DNA from 4 places in the Azonexus sp. MM2026_4 genome. Region 1 is predicted to be linked to each of the others. Evidence: riboswitches for the same ligand, from Rfam matches in the RefSeq annotation. Region 1 holds a riboswitch; each other region holds the start of a gene.
What was found. A riboswitch is a leader RNA that binds a small molecule or an ion and turns the genes downstream of it on or off. The one in region 1 is predicted to bind cobalamin.

Region 1 (4,187 bases):
GAGGCCCACCGCGCCAGGATCAGCAGGCCGCCGCCGGCCAGCACGGCGAGCGCGGTGTCGCGCCCGGTGTGGGCGAACTGCGGCGTCAGGAAGCGCAGGCTGCCGTCGCCGTTGCGCGCCAGCGCCGCCAGATGCAGCGCCTGCGCGCGCTGCCAGACCTGCAGCGCCAGGTTGGCCGTGAGTTGGCCGAGCGAGCGCAGGCTGTGGCGCAGCGTCGCATCGCCCAGACGCGCCTGCTGCGCCGTGCGCACCTCATGCACCGCCTGCGAGAAGACGAAGAGCATGCGGTAGCAAAGCACCATCAGGTCGAGCAGCACGGCCGGGCAGCGCAGGCGGCGCAGCAGCGCGATCAGGTCGGACAGCGGCGTCGTCAGCACCAGCCCGAGCAAGGCCGCCAGCGCGGCGAGCGAGCGGCCGGCGAGCGCGGCGACCTGCGGCCAGGCTTCCGGCGCCCAGCGCCAGCCGCTGTCGGGATCGACCGCCACCAGCAGCCCGACGCAGGACAAGCCGAGAAAACCCGCCGCCGGCGCCGCGACGCGCAGGTAGAGGCCCGCCGGCACGCCGGCACCGACGCAGGTCAGCACGGCGGAGCACAGTGCCAGGCGCAGCGCTGCCCCCGGCGACACCGCGGCAAAGGCCGCCAGTAGCCCGGCCAGCGCGAACGCCGCCTTGGCCGCCGGGCTGACGCCGCGCCAGCGGTTGGCGTAGGCCGCCTGCTCAATCAGCATGCGGCGCCTGTGCTTCGCCTTGTTTGCGCAGCTTGTCGCGGGTTACCGCGCAACCCAGCCAGTAACCGATGACGCCGGCCCCCAGCGCCGCCTGCAAGGCAAACAGCAAGGAGGCGATCTCGCCGCTGGCCGGTTCCAGTAGCGGCTCGAACCAACGCTGGTAGCCCGGCGCGACGGTAGCGATGGCCTGCTGCGCCTTGTCGTCGGCGCCGCCGAACAGCTCGCCGTCGGCGCCGCCGATGCCCAGATAAGGCACCAGCCACAGCGGCAGCACGGTCAACAGCACAACGGCGGCCAAAATCAACAGATTCTGCTTCTTCATGCCTTGCCCCCGTTTCCGGCAAACAGCGGCAAGCCTTGCAGTTCCTGAGCGTTGAAGCGGGTCAGGGTATTGACCACCAGCACCGTCAGCAGCCCTTCGCTGATCGCCAGCGGAATCTGCGTGATCGCGAAGATGCCGCCGAACTTGAGCAAGGAGGCGGCAAAACCGCCGGCCGGATCGGGAAAGGCCCAGGCCAGCTGGATCGCGGTGGTCAGATAGGTGGCGAGATCGCCCAGGCAGGCAGCAGTGAACACGCAGACGGCGAGCGACAGGCCGAGCCGGCGACCGAGCCGGAACAGCCCGGCGGCGACGAAAGGCCCGACGATGGCCATCGAAAACACATTGGCGCCCAGCGTCGTCAGCCCGCCGTGCGCCAGCAACAGCGCCTGGAACAACAGGACGACGAAGCCGACCGGCACCATCGCCAGCGGCCCGAACAACAGCGCGCCGAGCCCGACGCCGGTGGGATGCGAGCAACTGCCGGTGACCGACGGCAGCTTGAGCGCGGAGAGGACAAAAGCAAAGGCGGCGGCAACGCCGAGCAACATGCGCTGCTCCGGCTGCGCCTGCAATTGCCGGCGCACCGAATGCACGCCCCAGGCAAGAAACGGCGCCGACGCCAGCGACCAGCCGATGGCATGGTCCACCGGCAAAAAACCTTCCATGATGTGCATGACTTCCTCCCCGAAGCGATGAAACCCCCGGGGAAAATCAGCACGAATCGGAGAAGGTCAGGGCGTGCCCAGCACGCGCGCATCTGTCTCAGAACCGCTCTCATCACCCCGGAGAATGGCACTACCTGGCTTTGAGGTCGGTCTTCTGGCTCGCCGTCATCCTTCCCTGCACCTTCCCGTGTGCGAACACACAGTGGCAAAAACAGGGTCGTCAGGCTTACAGCAGCGGGGGCTGCGCCGGAATTGCCACGCAAGGTGACGCACCGGCTTCCCGTTTAAACCCGATCCGCAATGCGAAACGGGTACCTGAAAGCGGGGCCGATTCTAACACCGGCATCATGGCGAAGGAAACCGCAGGCGGGGAAAAGCCGGTTTGCCCACCCGTTTCGGGAAAATGGGGACGGGCTGGATGGCGATTGACGCAGTCATGAGCGAGGATCGAACGGTACCAGCAGTCCCGCGCGCAGTTCATCGAGGAGGCTGAGGAGTTCGGCAGCAAGCAACCACTGCGTCAGATCGACGAAAGCGGGATCGCCATCGCCCAATCTTTGCCGCGCGGCGGCCTCCACACCCAGCGCCATACGGTAAGCCCGCTCCAGGGCCTGCGCCGGCGCTTCCCGAGCGCTCGCCTTGGGGATCATCACAGGGCCCGGCTCAGCATGATCGAGCCCAGCGCGACAAAAACCCCATAAAGCGCGCGCTGAAACTGGCTCGGATTCAACCGCCCTCGCAGTCGGCCACCCATCCAGAGGCCCAGAAAGGCGGCGACCAGGGCCGTGGCGCAGCCGGGAAGGTTGGCGAGCAGTTCCTCCGCGTTGGCCGTGCCAAGCCGGATGCTCAGCGCCACGGTGGCAATCATGAAACTGATCCCCAGCCCTTGCATGAACTCCTCCTTGGCCAGGCGCAGCGACTGCAGGTAAGGCACCAGCGGCATCACGAACACGCCGGTCGCTGCCGCGACCAGACCGGACAAGGCACCGACGAGCGCTGCGGTCCACCGGGCTTCTGCGCGCATTTCCGGCAGGCTCGGCTTCCACAGACCCCAGATTCCATAGGCGATCAGCACGACAGCGAGGATAGCGGTGGCCCGACTTCCCGCCGTCTCGATGCTGGCGAGCGGGCTGTAGAGGGTGAGCAGCGCCAGGCAAGCCCACAGGGGCCAGAAATTCCGGGCCAGGCGCCGCCAATGCGGACCGAAGCACTGCGCGATATTGGTCGCAAACGAAGGCAGGACCATGAGCATCGCGGCCTTGGCCGGCGCCATCAGCAAGCTGAGCAGCGCCATCGAAATGGTCGGCAGTCCCAGCCCGGAGATTCCCTTGACCACCCCGGCGGCGAGAAACACGGCAGCAATGATCAGATACGTTTCGGTGTCCATGTCTCGATGATCAGCCAGAGGATGGCGCCTGTCGATCACAGCTTGGCGGTGGTAACCTCTGCCAAAACCGAAGGATGACGACCATGCCGCTCAACCGATCCGTCTTGCCGCATCGTATTTCCACTTACGACCTGCACGTCTTCGCAGCCATTGCCGAGGCCGGATCGATCACCCGTGGCGCAGAAAATGTGCATCTTTCGCTGGCCGCCGCCAGCACGCGCTTGCAGAAGATGGAGCATGCCCTGGGCACGGCGCTGCTGCAGCGCTCGAAACACGGCGTCAAATTGACCGACGCCGGGCGGACGCTGCTCAGGCATGCGGGCCGGCTGGAGCGCGAACTGGAGATGCTGCACGCCGAAATGGCCGCCTTCGCGCACGGCGTCCGCAGCACCGTCCGGGTGCTGTGCAATACCGCCGCGATGACGGAATACCTGCCGCCGCTGATCGGCCGCTTCCTTGTCGAACACCAGGCGCTTGATATCGATCTGCGCGAACTGGGTAGCCAGGATGTGCTGTCGGCGATGCGCCAGGAGCAGGCCGACATCGGCATCGTCGCCAACTACGTGCGGACCGAGGGGCTGAACACCCGTTTCTTTCGCGAGGATCGGCTGGTGGCGGTATTTCCTACCGCGCAGTGCCCGCGACAGAAAGCCAGTGTGCCATTCGCCGACCTCCTGCAACATCCCTTCGTCGGCCTGCCGTCCGAAAGCGGCCTGAGCCGCTTCATACAAAACCAGGCCATCCAGTACGGGCGCGGCATCCACTACCGCGTGCGGGTACGCAGCCTGGACGCGGTAGTGAGCCTCGTCGCGGACGAGGTCGGCATCGCGATCCTTCCCGAGACCACCGCCCGCCGCCTGACCAGCCCGAAAATCGATTGGCTGCCGCTGGCAGACCCGTGGGCGAACCGGAAACTGCTGCTGTGCACCGCCAGCGACGCGACCCTGGCAGGCCCGGCGGCGGCGCTTCTGGATTTTCTGTCGGGGGCGGTTCGGTAGGGGGCGTGCTTGCAGATGATTTCCATGAAAGGCTTTTGGTGACGCTGGAAATCGGCCGGCGTGCCGCTCTTCGTCTTGGGTGCATTG
Region 2 (4,187 bases), 1.9 Mb from region 1:
CGGCGATCAGGCCGTTGACCGTCTGCTCGATGCCGGCCTTGAGTTCGGCCGGGGCGTTGATCAGCATGCCGTAGACGATCGGTGCGCCGCACATGTGGGTCACCTTGTGTTCCTTGATCAGGCCGAAGACCAGCGCCGGATCGACCTTGCGCAGGCAGACGTTGGTGCCGGCATTGGCGGCCAGCGTCCACGGGAAGCACCAGCCGTTGCAGTGGAACATCGGCAGTGTCCACAGATAGACCGAGTGCGGCGGCATGCCCCAGGAAATGATGTTGGAAGCGGCGTTCAGGTAGGCGCCGCGATGGTGATAGACGACGCCCTTCGGGTTACCGGTGGTGCCCGAGGTGTAGTTGAGGGTGATCGGGTCCCATTCGTCGGCCGGCAGTTCCCAGGCGAATTCCGGGTCGCCGTTGCCGATGAAGGCTTCGTAGTCGATCTCGCCGAGCGCTTCGCCGCCGGTGAACTCGGGGTCGAGGCTGTCGATGACCTGCGGCTTCGGTCCTTCGAGCAGGGCCAGGGCGTCCTTGATCACGGGCGAGAATTCCGGGTCGGTGATCAGCACCTTGGCTTCGCCGTGGCTCAGCATGAAGGCGATCGCTTCGGCGTCGAGGCGGGTGTTCAGCGTGTTGAGCACGGCGCCGCTCATCGGCACGCCGAAATGGCATTCGAACATGGCGTTGCTGTTGGGCAGCATCGCCGCCACCGTGTCGCCCTTGCCGATGCCGCGCTGCTGCAGCGCCGAGGCGAGCTGGCGACAGCGCGCGTAGCTGTCCTTCCAGGTGTAGCGCTGCTCGCCCTGGATCACCGAGATTCGCTTCGGGTAGATGAAGGCCGAGCGTTCGAGGAAGGTGAGCGGGGAAAGCGGGATGTAGTTGGCCGGATTCTTGTCGAGGCCATGGGCGTACGGGTTGGTCACGTGCTGTCTCCTGCGTGAGTTGATGGTTGGCAAAAATTAATAATTAGTAAAACGCGATTTATAGCGGAACAGACTCGATTGTTGCAATGCAAAAATTCGGTTAATAAACAACGAATTGTTGCGGTTAATCATTGTGAATTAAATTACGTAAAATGGCGGTCGGTAATGGCTTTGGGAGTGGTTACTACAGTTAGTGGAAATTTCCTTGCTGGCCACTAAATATGGTGTCCGCGCCTTGACGCGGCAATGACGCGAAGCTAGACTTCGCCGCGTTGACGGTTCCCGCAAGGGATCAAAAGGGAATCCGGTGAAAGGTCTGTGACCTTGAATCCGGGGCTGCCCCCGCAACTGTCATCGGCGAGCTTTCTGCCCATCTTTGCCACTGGTTTCGTACCGGGAAGGCGGTGGAAAGCGTTGAGCCGAGAGCCAGGAGACCTGCCGCAACGTCCTTCCAACCAACGATGGGGCGGGGTGTCCCTGGCGAAAGGTATGAGCGTGTCGCAGCCGGTTTTCGTTCGTGAGTCGCAGGTCGCAACGGGTTTTGCCCGCGGCGGCGTTCGTCTTGCCCGGCGCACGCTGTCCCGGTTCTCCGCCCCCCATGCCGGAGAATCGCCGTGTCCGTCAACGTCCTAGCCCGTCTTTCCGATCTTTCCGCCCACAGCACGGCGGCTCTCCAGGTCATCCGCCGCAACGGCGCCGTCGTCGGCTTCAACGCCGAGAAGATCTCGGTGGCCATGACCAAGGCCTTCCTCGCCGTCGAGGGCAGCCAGAGCGCCGTCTCGTCGCGGGTGCGCGAAGTCGTCGCCCAGCTTACCGAGGCCGTCGTCCGCTCGCTGACCCGCCGTCTGCCGGACGGCGGTACGGTGCATATCGAGGACATCCAGGACCAGGTCGAGCTGGCGCTGATGCGCTCCGGCGAACACGACGTTGCCCGCGCCTACGTGCTCTACCGCGAACGCCGCGCCGGCGAGCGCGCCACGCTGGCGGAAGTGCAGGGCGTGCCGCAACTGCACGTGACGGTGGACGGCGAACGCCGGCCGCTCGACGTGGCGGCGCTATTGCGCCGCTGCGAGTCCGCCTGCGCCGGGCTGGGCGAGCAGGTGTCGGCGCGCAGCATCCTCGACCACGCCTTGCGCAACCTCTACGACGGTGTCGCCCTGGCCGACGTCCAGCAGGCGCTGATTCTGGCCGCGCGCACGCTGATCGAGCGCGAACCGGGCTACGACTACGCCACCGCCCGCCTGCTGCTGGCCAGCCTGAACGAAGAGGCGGTCGGCGCCGAGGCGGCGCAAAATCCTGCGGTCGACGCCGGCTATTTCCCGAAATTCATCGCCCGCGGCATCGCCGCCGAACTGCTCGACCCGCGCCTGGCCGATTACGATCTGGAGCGCCTGGCCGCCGCGTTGAAGCCCGAGCGCAACCAGCTGTTCGGCTACCTCGGCCTGCAGACGCTTTACGACCGCTATTTCCTGCACATCGACGGCCGCCGCATCGAAACGCCGCAGCTCTTCTTCATGCGCGTGGCGATGGGCCTGGCCTTGAACGAAATCGACCGCGAAACGCGCGCCATCGAGTTCTACGACCTGATTTCCAGCTTCGACTTCATGTGCTCGACGCCGACCCTGTTCAACAGCGGCACCCTGCATTCGCAACTGTCGTCCTGCTACCTGACCACGGTGGCCGACGACCTCGACGGCATCTACCAATCGATCAAGGAAAACGCGCTGTTGCAGAAGTACGCCGGCGGCCTCGGCAACGACTGGACGCCGGTGCGCGCGCTGGGCAGCCGGATCAAGGGCACCAACGGCCAGAGCCAGGGCGTCATTCCCTTCCTGAAGGTGGTCAACGACACGGCGGTCGCCGTGAACCAGGGCGGCAAGCGCAAGGGCGCCGTCTGCGCCTACCTGGAAACCTGGCACCTGGACATCGAGGAATTCCTCGAACTGCGCAAGAACACCGGCGACGAGCGCCGCCGCACGCACGACATGAACACCGCCAACTGGATTCCCGACCTGTTCATGCAGCGCGTGATCGCCGGTGGCGAGTGGACGCTGTTCTCGCCGGTTGACGTCCCCGACCTGCACGAAAAATCCGGCCGCGCCTTTGTCGAAGCCTATGAAGCCTACGAAGCCAAGGCTGCCGCCGGCCAGTTGAAGCTGCACAAGAAAGTGCCGGCCGTGCAACTGTGGCGCAAGATGCTGACCATGCTGTTCGAGACCGGGCATCCGTGGATAACCTTCAAGGACGCCTGCAACCTGCGCTCGCCGCAGCAGCACGTCGGCGTCGTCCATTCGAGCAACCTGTGCACCGAAATCACGCTGAACACCTCGGATTCGGAAACGGCGGTGTGCAACCTCGGTTCGGTCAATCTGCTGGCGCACCTGAAGGACGGCCAGCTTGACCAGGCAAAGCTCGCCCGCACCGTGCAGACGGCCATGCGCATGCTCGACAACGTCGTCGACATCAACTTCTACGCGACGCCCAAGGCGCGCAACGCCAACCTGCGCCACCGCCCGGTCGGCATGGGCATCATGGGCTTTGCCGATTGCCTGTACCAACTCGGCATCGCCTACGCCTCGCCGCAAGCCGTCGAATTCGCCGACCGCAGCATGGAAGCCGTCTGCTACCAGGCCTACTGGGCGTCGACCGAACTGGCAAAGGAGCGCGGCCGCTACTCCAGCTTCACCGGCAGCCTGTGGGATCGCGGCATCCTGCCGCACGAAAGCATCGCGCTGCTCGAAGCCGGGCGCGGCGAAGCGGTCGAACTCAACCGTGACAGCCGCCTCGACTGGGATGCGCTCAAGCAACGCATCGCCCGCCACGGCATGCGCAACTCCAACTGCGTCGCCATCGCGCCGACCGCGACCATCTCCAACATCGTCGGCGTCTCCGCCAGCATCGAGCCGGCCTACCAGAACCTCTACGTCAAATCCAACCTGTCCGGCGAATTCACCGTGGTCAACGAAGCGCTGGTGCGCGACCTCAAGGCGCTCGACCTGTGGGACGAAGTGATGGTCGCCGACCTCAAGTATTTCGACGGCTCGCTCGCCCGCATCGACCGCGTGCCCGACGAACTCAAAGCCCGCTACGCCACCGCCTTCGAGATCGACCCGGTGTGGCTGATCGAAGCCGCGGCGCGGCGCCAGAAATGGATCGACCAGGCGCAGTCGCTCAACCTCTACCTGGCGCTGCCCTCCGGCAAGAAACTCGACGAAATCTACAAACTGGCCTGGAAGCGCGGCCTCAAGACCACCTACTACCTGCGCACGCT
Region 3 (4,187 bases), 1.9 Mb from region 1:
GTGCTGCAGGATTTGCCGCCGCGTACCGAGTTGATCCTCTCGGTCGCTCCGGAGTCCGCCGAGGCGGCGCACTACGAAGCGCTGCGCCGACAAGCGATCGACGAGGTCGGGACGCTCGATGCCCAGGCCGGGCAGGCGCGTTTCAACATCCTGGCGCAACTGACCAAACTGCGCCGCGCCGCCTGCGATCCGCGCCTGGTCAGCCCGGAATTCGGCATCGTCGGCGCCAAGGTGCAGGCCTTCGCCGAACTGGCCGCCGAACTCACCGCCAACGGGCACAAGACCCTGGTCTTCAGCCAGTTCGTCGATTTCCTGCAGATCCTGCGCGCGCCGCTCGACGCCGCCGGCATCAGCTACCAGTACCTGGACGGCGCGACGCCGGCCGCCGAACGTAGCAAGCGCGTCGCCGCCTTCCAGGCCGGCGACAGCGACCTCTTCCTGATCAGCCTGAAAGCCGGCGGCTTCGGCCTCAACCTGACCGCCGCCGACTACGTGGTGATCACCGACCCCTGGTGGAACCCGGCCGCCGAGGACCAGGCGATGGGCCGCGCCCACCGCATCGGCCAGCTCCGGCCGGTCACCGTCTATCGTCTGGTCAGCAAGGGCAGCATCGAGGAACGCATCGTCAACCTGCACCACGACAAGCGGGCGCTGGCCGACAGCATCCTCGACGAGGGTGACGCGTTAACGCTGCCGTCGACGGAAGACTTGGTGGCGCTGATCCGGGGCGAGTAGGGGGCGGGGGCGGCGGGAATCCCGCCGCCGGTTTCCTTACTTCGGGCTGTAGCGCAGGCCGACGAAGGCGTTCATGCCGGGCGTGTTGTAGCCGAGCGCGGTTTCGTACTTCTTGTCGAACAGGTTGTTCAGGCGCGCCTCGACCGCCAGTTCGCCGGTGATCGCGTAACGCGCGGTCAGGTTGACCAGACCGTAGCCGCCCATGCGCCCGGTTTCGGTATTGGTGTTGTAGCGCTTGCCGACACCCAGCACTTCGACGCCGGTTTCGAGCGGCCCCCAGTTGCGGCTGACGCCGAGCATCGCCTTGTCGCGGGCGCGCCGGCCCAGTTCGAAACCGTTGCTGGTGTTCTTCGCATCCAGCCAGTCGTAGCTGGCGCGCAGGTTCCATTGCCCGAAGCGGCCGGCGTAGGTCAGCGTCGCGCCTTCGAGGCGGGCCTTGTCGACGTTCTCGTAGGTGCCGATCCAGGTGACCGGATCGGAAACCCAGTCGATCAGGTTGCTGACCCGGTTGTGGTACCAGGTGGCGCTCAGTGCGTGCACGCCGTTGTCCCAACTCAGCCCGATCTCGCGATTGCGCGATTTCTCCGGCTTGAGGTCGGGATTGCCGTTGCCCCAGGGCGAGGTCATGAACAACTGGTACACCGACGGCGCCTTGAAGGCGGTGCCGTAGCTGGCGTGGGCGCGCAGTTCGCGGCTCAGGCGGTAGCCGTAGGCGACGCCCCAGGTGGTTTCGCCACCGAATTCGGAATGATCGTCGCGGCGGGCGTTGAGCTGCCAGCTATGGTCGCCGAGGCTGGCGGTCCAGCCGGCGAGGACGGAGTCGTTGTCGACCTTCGGGCGCTGGGCAAAACCGGTGTCGGGGCTGATTTCCTGCTCCTGGCGTTCGGCCGCCAGCAGCAGCTTGCCGAGCGGCAGCGTCAGGTCGTTCTGCCAGCTCAATTGCCGGTTGCGCGTGTTCTGCCGGGTGATCGTCTCGACCGGCAACGGCCAGGCCCAGGCGTCCCAGTAATAGGATTTCTGGCGGTCCTCGGCTTCGCCGTACTGCAGGCGGCTGGTCCAGACATCGCTCAGGCGGTTGCGGCTGAACAACTGCCATTGCTCGGTGGTGAAGCGGGCGCGGTCGTCGTAGTTGCCGGTCGCCGGCTGGTTGCCGCTGTCGTAATGGACGAGGCCCTCGTTGCGCCGCCAGATGCCGCCGATCTCGTGGCCGGCGGCGGGAATGAAGGAGAGCGCGGCACTGCCGCCGGTGTTGCGGTAGGCGTCGTCGTCGGCGTCGCGGTTGCTGGCATGGCGCTGCGCCGAAAAGCCGTCGCTGGCGCGGTGGTTGGCTTCGACGCGGAAACGCCAGTGTTCGTCGCCGCCGCTGACGCCGGCACTGGTCTCGCGGGTATGGTCGCTGCCGTAGCCGACGTAGCCATCGGCGCGCAGGCCCGGCGCGCCGCGCCGGGTGATGATGTGGATCACGCCGCCCAGAGCGTCGGCGCCATAGAGCGTGGCCGCCGGGCCGCGCAGGATCTCGATGCGCTCGATATTGGCCAGCGCCAGGAAGCGCAGCGGCGAGCCCGAGAGGTCGGCCGAGTTGATGGCGATGCCGTCGACCAGCACCTTGGTCTGGTTCGAGTTGCTGCCGCGCAGGTAGAAGCTGGTCGTGGTGCCGGGACCGCCGTTGCTCGCGGTCTGGATGCCGGGCTGACGGGCGAGCAGCTCGGTGACGGTGTCCTGGCCGCTGCGTTCGATTTCCGCGCGGTCGATGACGCTAACGTCGGCGAGCACTTCGGCGACACGGTTTTCCTGACGGGTGGCGGTGACGACAACGGTACCGAGGTCGGCGGCAGCCGGCGCGCTGCCGGCAAAGAGCGGCAGCAAAAGGGCTGCGCTGGGCTTGAGGCGGATTTGCATGATTTTCCCCTGGCCGGCAGGCGTCCCCGCATGCCGGTGTGCGATGAAAAGAAAGTGCACGGGGAAACTGGGCTGGATCAGCCGGCGCCACCACCCCGTGGTCCTTTCGCTTGCGTCACAGGCCGGTCTCCGGGCTCGCAAGTCTTGACGCGCCGCCTTCCCGGGGGGAAACCCAGTGGCTCGATGGCGCGCCCGCACTTGCTTACCGTTGCGGGGGCAGCAGCGGAATTGCCTCGTCGGAGGCGCACCGCTTTCCCGTTTCACCGTGGCGAGGAATATCGCGCACGGCACCTGAAACGGGCGTGATTATAGCGGAGCCGGGGGCGCCTGGTCCGGGTGGGCGGGCGGAACCGGCGAAGGTCTTGTCGCGACCGTTGCAATTCTGCCGACGTGAGACGGAAGGCGGCAAACAAAGGTCCGGGATCGTGCGCTATGATGCCTTTCAGCGTTGATCACTCAGCAAACTCATGCCTGGTCTTCCCGCCATCCTGCGTTCGTGCGTCGTCATCCTCGTCTTGCTGGCGGGAATGGCGGGTTGCGCCGCGAACGCGGCGGGAACGCCGGAGGCACGCATCCTCTTCATCAATTCCTACCATCGCGGCTATTCCTGGAGCGACGGCATCGAGGACGCTTTCCGGGCGCGCCTCGCTGCTTCCGGCAGGAAGATCGAGCTTTCCGTCGAGTATCTCGATAGCCGCCGTTTCGCTTACGGCGCGCAGATCGAGCCGTTGGCGCAGGCGATGGCGGTCAAGTACGCCGAATACCCGCCCGACGTGGTGGTGGTCGCCGACAATGCCGCCTTCGATTTCGCGATCCGTCATCGTGCCCGCCTGTTTCCGCAGCAGCCGATCGTTTTCGGGGGCTACAACAATTTCCGCCCGGAGGTGGCCGAGGGGGTTGCCAACATCACTGGGGTGAACGAGGAAATCGCCATTGGCGATGCCGTTGCCATGGCGCTCGGGGTGCATCCGCGGGTGCGCACGCTGGCTTTCGTCGTTTCCACGGCGGACGCCAGCAGCAGGCGGATCGGCGAGGTGGCCGAACAAACGGTGTTTCCCGAGCTGCGCAAGCGCTTCGATGTCGTCGTGCTCAAGGATGCATCGATCGAGGAAGTTCACCGGCGTCTCGCCGCGCTACCCGCCGATAGCCTGTTGTTCCTGATCGGCCAGGTGAGCGACAAGGGGGGCGGCCGCGCCCTGTCGCCGGCCGAGAACGGTAGCCGGATCACCGCCGGCAGTCCGTTTCCCGCCTATACGTTCTGGGACTTCCATCTCAATGCCGGCGCCCTGGGCGGTCACATCATCACGGCCGCCGAGCAGGGGCGGACGATGGCCGGCATGGCGCTACGCATTCTCGACGGGACACCGGCCGACAGCATTCCCGTCGTCATGACCACGCCGACCCAGGATATCTTCGATTATCCGGTGATGCAGCGTTTTGGCGTCAGCGAGGACGATCTGCCAGCCGGCGCCGTGATCATCAATCGGCCCGTTTCGCTCTGGGCAACCTATCGTTGGCAGATTGTCGGCGTGATCGGGCTGCTGGTGCTGGAA
Region 4 (4,187 bases), 450 kb from region 1:
CCTTACTACTTGCAACTGATGTTCGAGCATCTGCGCGAAGAGAGCGAGGAATGCGGTCGGGCGCCGGATGCGGCGATGGTCGAGCTGGTATTCGAGAAACTGCTGGGCATGGGCTACCGCAACCATTTCGACTACTGGCGCCAGCGCCTGGACGAGGAACTCGGCCAGCCGGAGGCGGGGCACGCAGTAAGGATTTTGACGCAAATCTGCCGGTTGACTGCGGGCAACACCCGGGAAAACCTGGCGCAGGCGCTGGCCGCCGCCATCGGCGATCCGGCTGTGCGCGACAAGACGCTCAACTACCTGCTCGAAGTGCTGGTCAGCGATGGCTACTTAATTGAGCGCGCCGGTCGCTACGCGTTCCGCCTGGAATGGCTGCGTGTCTTCTGGCAACGGAGGCTGGCATGAACCGCGATACCGCCCTGAAACGTCCCGCCCTCTATAACCCGGCACTGTGGAGCCGCGACGAAGTGCGCGCCTACTACGTTGCCCGCCCGAAACTGCTCGCCCGCTTCATCGACGATTTCCGTCGCGAAAAACCGGGCACTCGCCCGCAACACAGGTTGATCCTCGGCCAGCGCGGCATGGGCAAATCCACCCTGCTGCGCCGCCTGGCGATTGCCGTTGATGACGACGCCGAGCTTGCCGCTGCCTGGATACCGCTGGTTTTCCCGGAGGAGCAGTACAACGTCGCCAGTCTTGCCGATTTCTGGCTCAACTGCCTTGATGCATTGGGCGGCTACCTGGAAAGCTACGGACGCGCCGCCGAAATGAGCGCCATCGACGCCGAAGTTGCGCGCCTCGATCGCAAGGACGGCGAGGGTGCCCTGCAGGCCTTGCTACGCAGCGCGGGAAAGCTGGGGCGCCGCCTGATCCTGCTCGTCGACAACATCGACTTGATTCTCGACCGCCTCAAGGACAAGGACTGGGCCTTGCGCGAAGCCCTGCAGGAACACCCGCAACTGATGCTGATCGGTGCCAGTAGTCGGGCGCTGGAAGCCAGCTACGACTACGGTCGTGCCTTCTACGATTTCTTCCGCATCGACGAGCTGCGCGGTCTCAGCGAAGAGGAAATGCGCGAGACCATCGTCAACCTCGCGCGCCGGCACGGTGCCGAAGCGCTGATCAGGCGAGTGCAGGAGGATTTCGGGCGCATGCGCGTGCTGCATACGCTGACCGGCGGCAACCCGCGTCTCGCCGTGCTGGCCTACGGCGTGTTGTTGAAGGGATTCGATAGCGATGTGTGCGCCGATCTCGAGAGCCTGCTCGATGAAGTGACGCCACAGTACAAGGCTCGCTTCGACGAACTGCCGGTGCAGGCGCAACTGTTGCTCGATAAGCTGGCCCTGCACTGGGACCCGATGACTGCTCGTCAGGTTGCCGATGCCCTGGGCTGGAACGTCAACCAGGCCTCGGCCCAGCTCGATCGTCTGGCCCAGGCCGGCATCGTCGAAAAGGTCAAGGCCGGGCAAGGCAAGCGCATGGCTTTCCAGGTTGCCGAACGCTTCTTCAACATCTGGTACCTGATGCGCGCCGGTCAACGTGCGCGGCGCAGGTTGATGCGGCTGGTCGGATTCCTGCATGCCTACTACAGCCTCGATCTCGCCGCCGGGCCGGATATGTTGCGCTGCGCCGAGCCGGCGCCATCGCGAGCGCCGCCAATCCGCCAAGCCGACGAACTGATGAGCGAAGTTCGCCGATTGTTCACCGCGCAGCAACACGAAGTGGTTGCAGGCACGGCGTTTTTGCGGGTAATCGTGGCGCTGCTTCCGTCTGCCGTGGAATTGCAGGTCGGCAAGCGCGTCCTGGCCGAGCTGGACGCCTCCGGCATTGGTGAGTCCCTGCAGCCGGTGCGTGCCGCCCTGGTGGCGGCGGTGGCCGGCAACGCCGAACTGCTCAACGACGTGGCGCCCGAAATCCGCTTGCCGGCGCGGGAGATCCTCGCCCGCATGGCGCCGTCGCTGGTCGCCGGCTAGCGCGGCGCGGGTATAATCGCCGCGTTCGACAAAACGGAACCCGGTGCGAGGCAACTCTATTCCGGGGCGGGCCCGCCGCTGTAACCGGGGACTCCGATCGCAATAGGCCACTACGAGCGGAAACAGACGCTCCGGGAAGGCGCGGTCAGGGGGACGATCCGGAAGCCAGAAGACCTGTCGGACGGAAAAACAGAAAGCCTGTGGACAGGGCTTCGTGTTCGCGTCTGGACGATGCGGGCACGAGGCCCTTTCGCTTTTGGAGAATCGGATGCATTCGTTCGCAATCGTCGCCCCCGACCGGGGCATCGAAAATTCGCTCAGACACAAGGTTGATCGCAAAACCAAGCCGCTCGGCGCGCTCGGTCAACTGGAGTCGCTCGCGGTGCGCATCGGCCTGATCCAGCAGACGCTGACGCCGTCGCTCGACCGGCCGCAGATGCTGGTCTTCGCCGGCGATCACGGCGCCGCCAGGGCCGGTGTCTCGGCCTATCCGCAGGACGTGACCTGGCAGATGGTCGAGAACTTCCTCGCCGGCGGCGCGGCGATCAACGTCTTCGCGCGCCAGAACGGGCTTGGCCTGGCGGTGGTCGATGCCGGTGTGGCGCACGATTTCGGCGGCCCGCGTGAAGGCCTGATCGATCTCAAGGTGGCGCCGGGCACGGCCAATTACCTGGAAACCCCGGCGATGACGGCAGCGCAATGCGCGCAGGCGATCGAACAGGGGGCGGGCGTGGTCTTCGGGCTGGCGGCAGCCGGCTGCAAGGTGGTCGGTTTCGGCGAAATGGGCATCGGCAACACCGCTTCGGCGTCCTTGATTACCCATTGCCTGACCGGCGTGCCACTGGCCGATTGCGTCGGGCGCGGCACCGGTCTCGACGATGCCGGGCTGGCGCGTAAACAGGCGCTGCTGGAGCAGGCGCTGACCCGCTATCGCGCCGCTGGCGGCGACGACGACGCCTTTGCCGTGCTCGCCGAGTTCGGCGGCTTCGAGATAGCAACCATGGCCGGCGCCATGCTGGCGGCGGCGGAAGCGAAGATGGTGCTGCTCATCGACGGCTTCATCGTCGGCGCGGCGGCGCTGGTCGCCGCGCGTCTCGAACCGGCCTTGCTCGACTACTGCGTCTTCTGCCACCGTTCGGCCGAGCCCGGCCAGCGTGCCCAGTTGCAGGCGTTGCAAGCCGAGCCGCTGCTCGACCTGGGCCTGCGCCTGGGCGAGGGCACCGGCGCCGCGCTGGCCTTTCCGCTGGTCCAGGCGGCGGTCGCCTTTCTCAACGAAATGGCCAGTTTCGAGTCGGCCGGCGTCGCCGGCTAGCCATGCTGCGCCGCGAGCTCGAATACTTCCTCGGCGCCCTGCGTTTCTTCACCCGGCTGCCGGTGCCGGCCTGGGTCGGTCATTCGGCCGAGGCGCTGCAGCATTCGGCGCGCTGGTTCCCGGCGGTCGGTCTGGTCGTCGGCGGGATTGGCGCGCTGGTCTACCTGGCAGCGCTGCAGTTCTGGCCGCAATCGGTGGCGGTACTGCTGGCGATGGCGGCGACGCTCTACGCCACCGGCGCCTTCCACGAGGACGGTCTGTCCGACACTGCCGACGGTCTCGGCGGCGGCTGGGAGAAGTCGCGCATCCTGGCGATCATGAAGGATTCGCGCGTCGGCAGTTACGGCGTGGTCGCGCTGTGGCTTGGGCTGACCGGCAAGTTCGTATTGCTGGCGGCGCTCGATCCGGCGCTGGTGCCGGTGGCGCTGCTCGCCGGCCATGCCTGCTCGCGCGGCTGCGCGACGCTGTTGCTGGCGAGCATGGACTACGTGCGCGACGACGCGCAGTCGAAGGCCAGGCCGCTGGCCAGCCGGCTGGCGCCGGGGGCGCTGCTGTTCGCCCTGGCGTTCGCGCTGGCGCCGCTACTCTGGCTTCCTTGGCCGCAAGCGGCGGCCGGCCTGCTGCTGGCGCTGCTGGCGACGGTCTGGCTGGCGGCCAAGTTCCGCCGCTGGCTGGGCGGTTACACCGGCGACTGCCTGGGCGCCACCCAGCAGCTCGCCGAAATCGCCTTCTACCTCGGATTGCTCGCGCAATGGCCGCGCTGACGCTGTACCTGGTGCGTCACCCGCGCCCCTTGATCGCGCCCGGCGTCTGTTACGGTCAGCTCGACATTGCGGCCGAAGATCCGGCGCCCATTGTTGAGCGCCTGCGCCGCGAACTGCCGCCGGGATTGCCGGTCT

Region 2: another riboswitch for cobalamin. It lies ahead of AC0KWY_RS00100 (ribonucleoside-diphosphate reductase subunit alpha); the one in region 1 lies ahead of AC0KWY_RS12990 (energy-coupling factor ABC transporter permease).
Region 3: another riboswitch for cobalamin. It lies ahead of AC0KWY_RS00085 (TonB-dependent receptor domain-containing protein); the one in region 1 lies ahead of AC0KWY_RS12990 (energy-coupling factor ABC transporter permease).
Region 4: another riboswitch for cobalamin. It lies ahead of cobT (nicotinate-nucleotide--dimethylbenzimidazole phosphoribosyltransferase); the one in region 1 lies ahead of AC0KWY_RS12990 (energy-coupling factor ABC transporter permease).

Annotation. Positions count from the first base shown of each region.
Region 1 is NZ_CM148380.1:2,751,447-2,755,633, reverse strand. Features, by position in the region: gene cbiQ (cobalt ECF transporter T component CbiQ) at 1-728, opposite strand, end outside; gene AC0KWY_RS12995 (energy-coupling factor ABC transporter substrate-binding protein) at 718-1,050, opposite strand; gene AC0KWY_RS12990 (energy-coupling factor ABC transporter permease) at 1,047-1,724, opposite strand; cobalamin riboswitch at 1,843-2,049, opposite strand; gene AC0KWY_RS12985 (hypothetical protein) at 2,150-2,365, opposite strand; gene AC0KWY_RS12980 (sulfite exporter TauE/SafE family protein) at 2,365-3,102, opposite strand; gene AC0KWY_RS12975 (LysR family transcriptional regulator) at 3,186-4,100, shown strand.
Region 2 is NZ_CM148380.1:39,576-43,762, forward strand. Features, by position in the region: gene AC0KWY_RS00095 (acyl-CoA synthetase) at 1-916, opposite strand, end outside; cobalamin riboswitch at 1,176-1,372, shown strand; gene AC0KWY_RS00100 (ribonucleoside-diphosphate reductase subunit alpha) at 1,531-4,187, shown strand, end outside.
Region 3 is NZ_CM148380.1:33,790-37,976, forward strand. Features, by position in the region: gene AC0KWY_RS00080 (DEAD/DEAH box helicase) at 1-735, shown strand, start outside; gene AC0KWY_RS00085 (TonB-dependent receptor domain-containing protein) at 772-2,634, opposite strand; cobalamin riboswitch at 2,738-2,944, opposite strand; gene AC0KWY_RS00090 (sensor histidine kinase) at 3,102-4,187, shown strand, end outside.
Region 4 is NZ_CM148380.1:3,198,494-3,202,680, forward strand. Features, by position in the region: gene AC0KWY_RS15030 (ATP-binding protein) at 1-408, shown strand, start outside; gene AC0KWY_RS15035 (AAA family ATPase) at 405-1,976, shown strand; cobalamin riboswitch at 2,012-2,150, shown strand; gene cobT (nicotinate-nucleotide--dimethylbenzimidazole phosphoribosyltransferase) at 2,245-3,288, shown strand; gene AC0KWY_RS15045 (adenosylcobinamide-GDP ribazoletransferase) at 3,291-4,052, shown strand; gene cobC (alpha-ribazole phosphatase family protein) at 4,040-4,187, shown strand, end outside.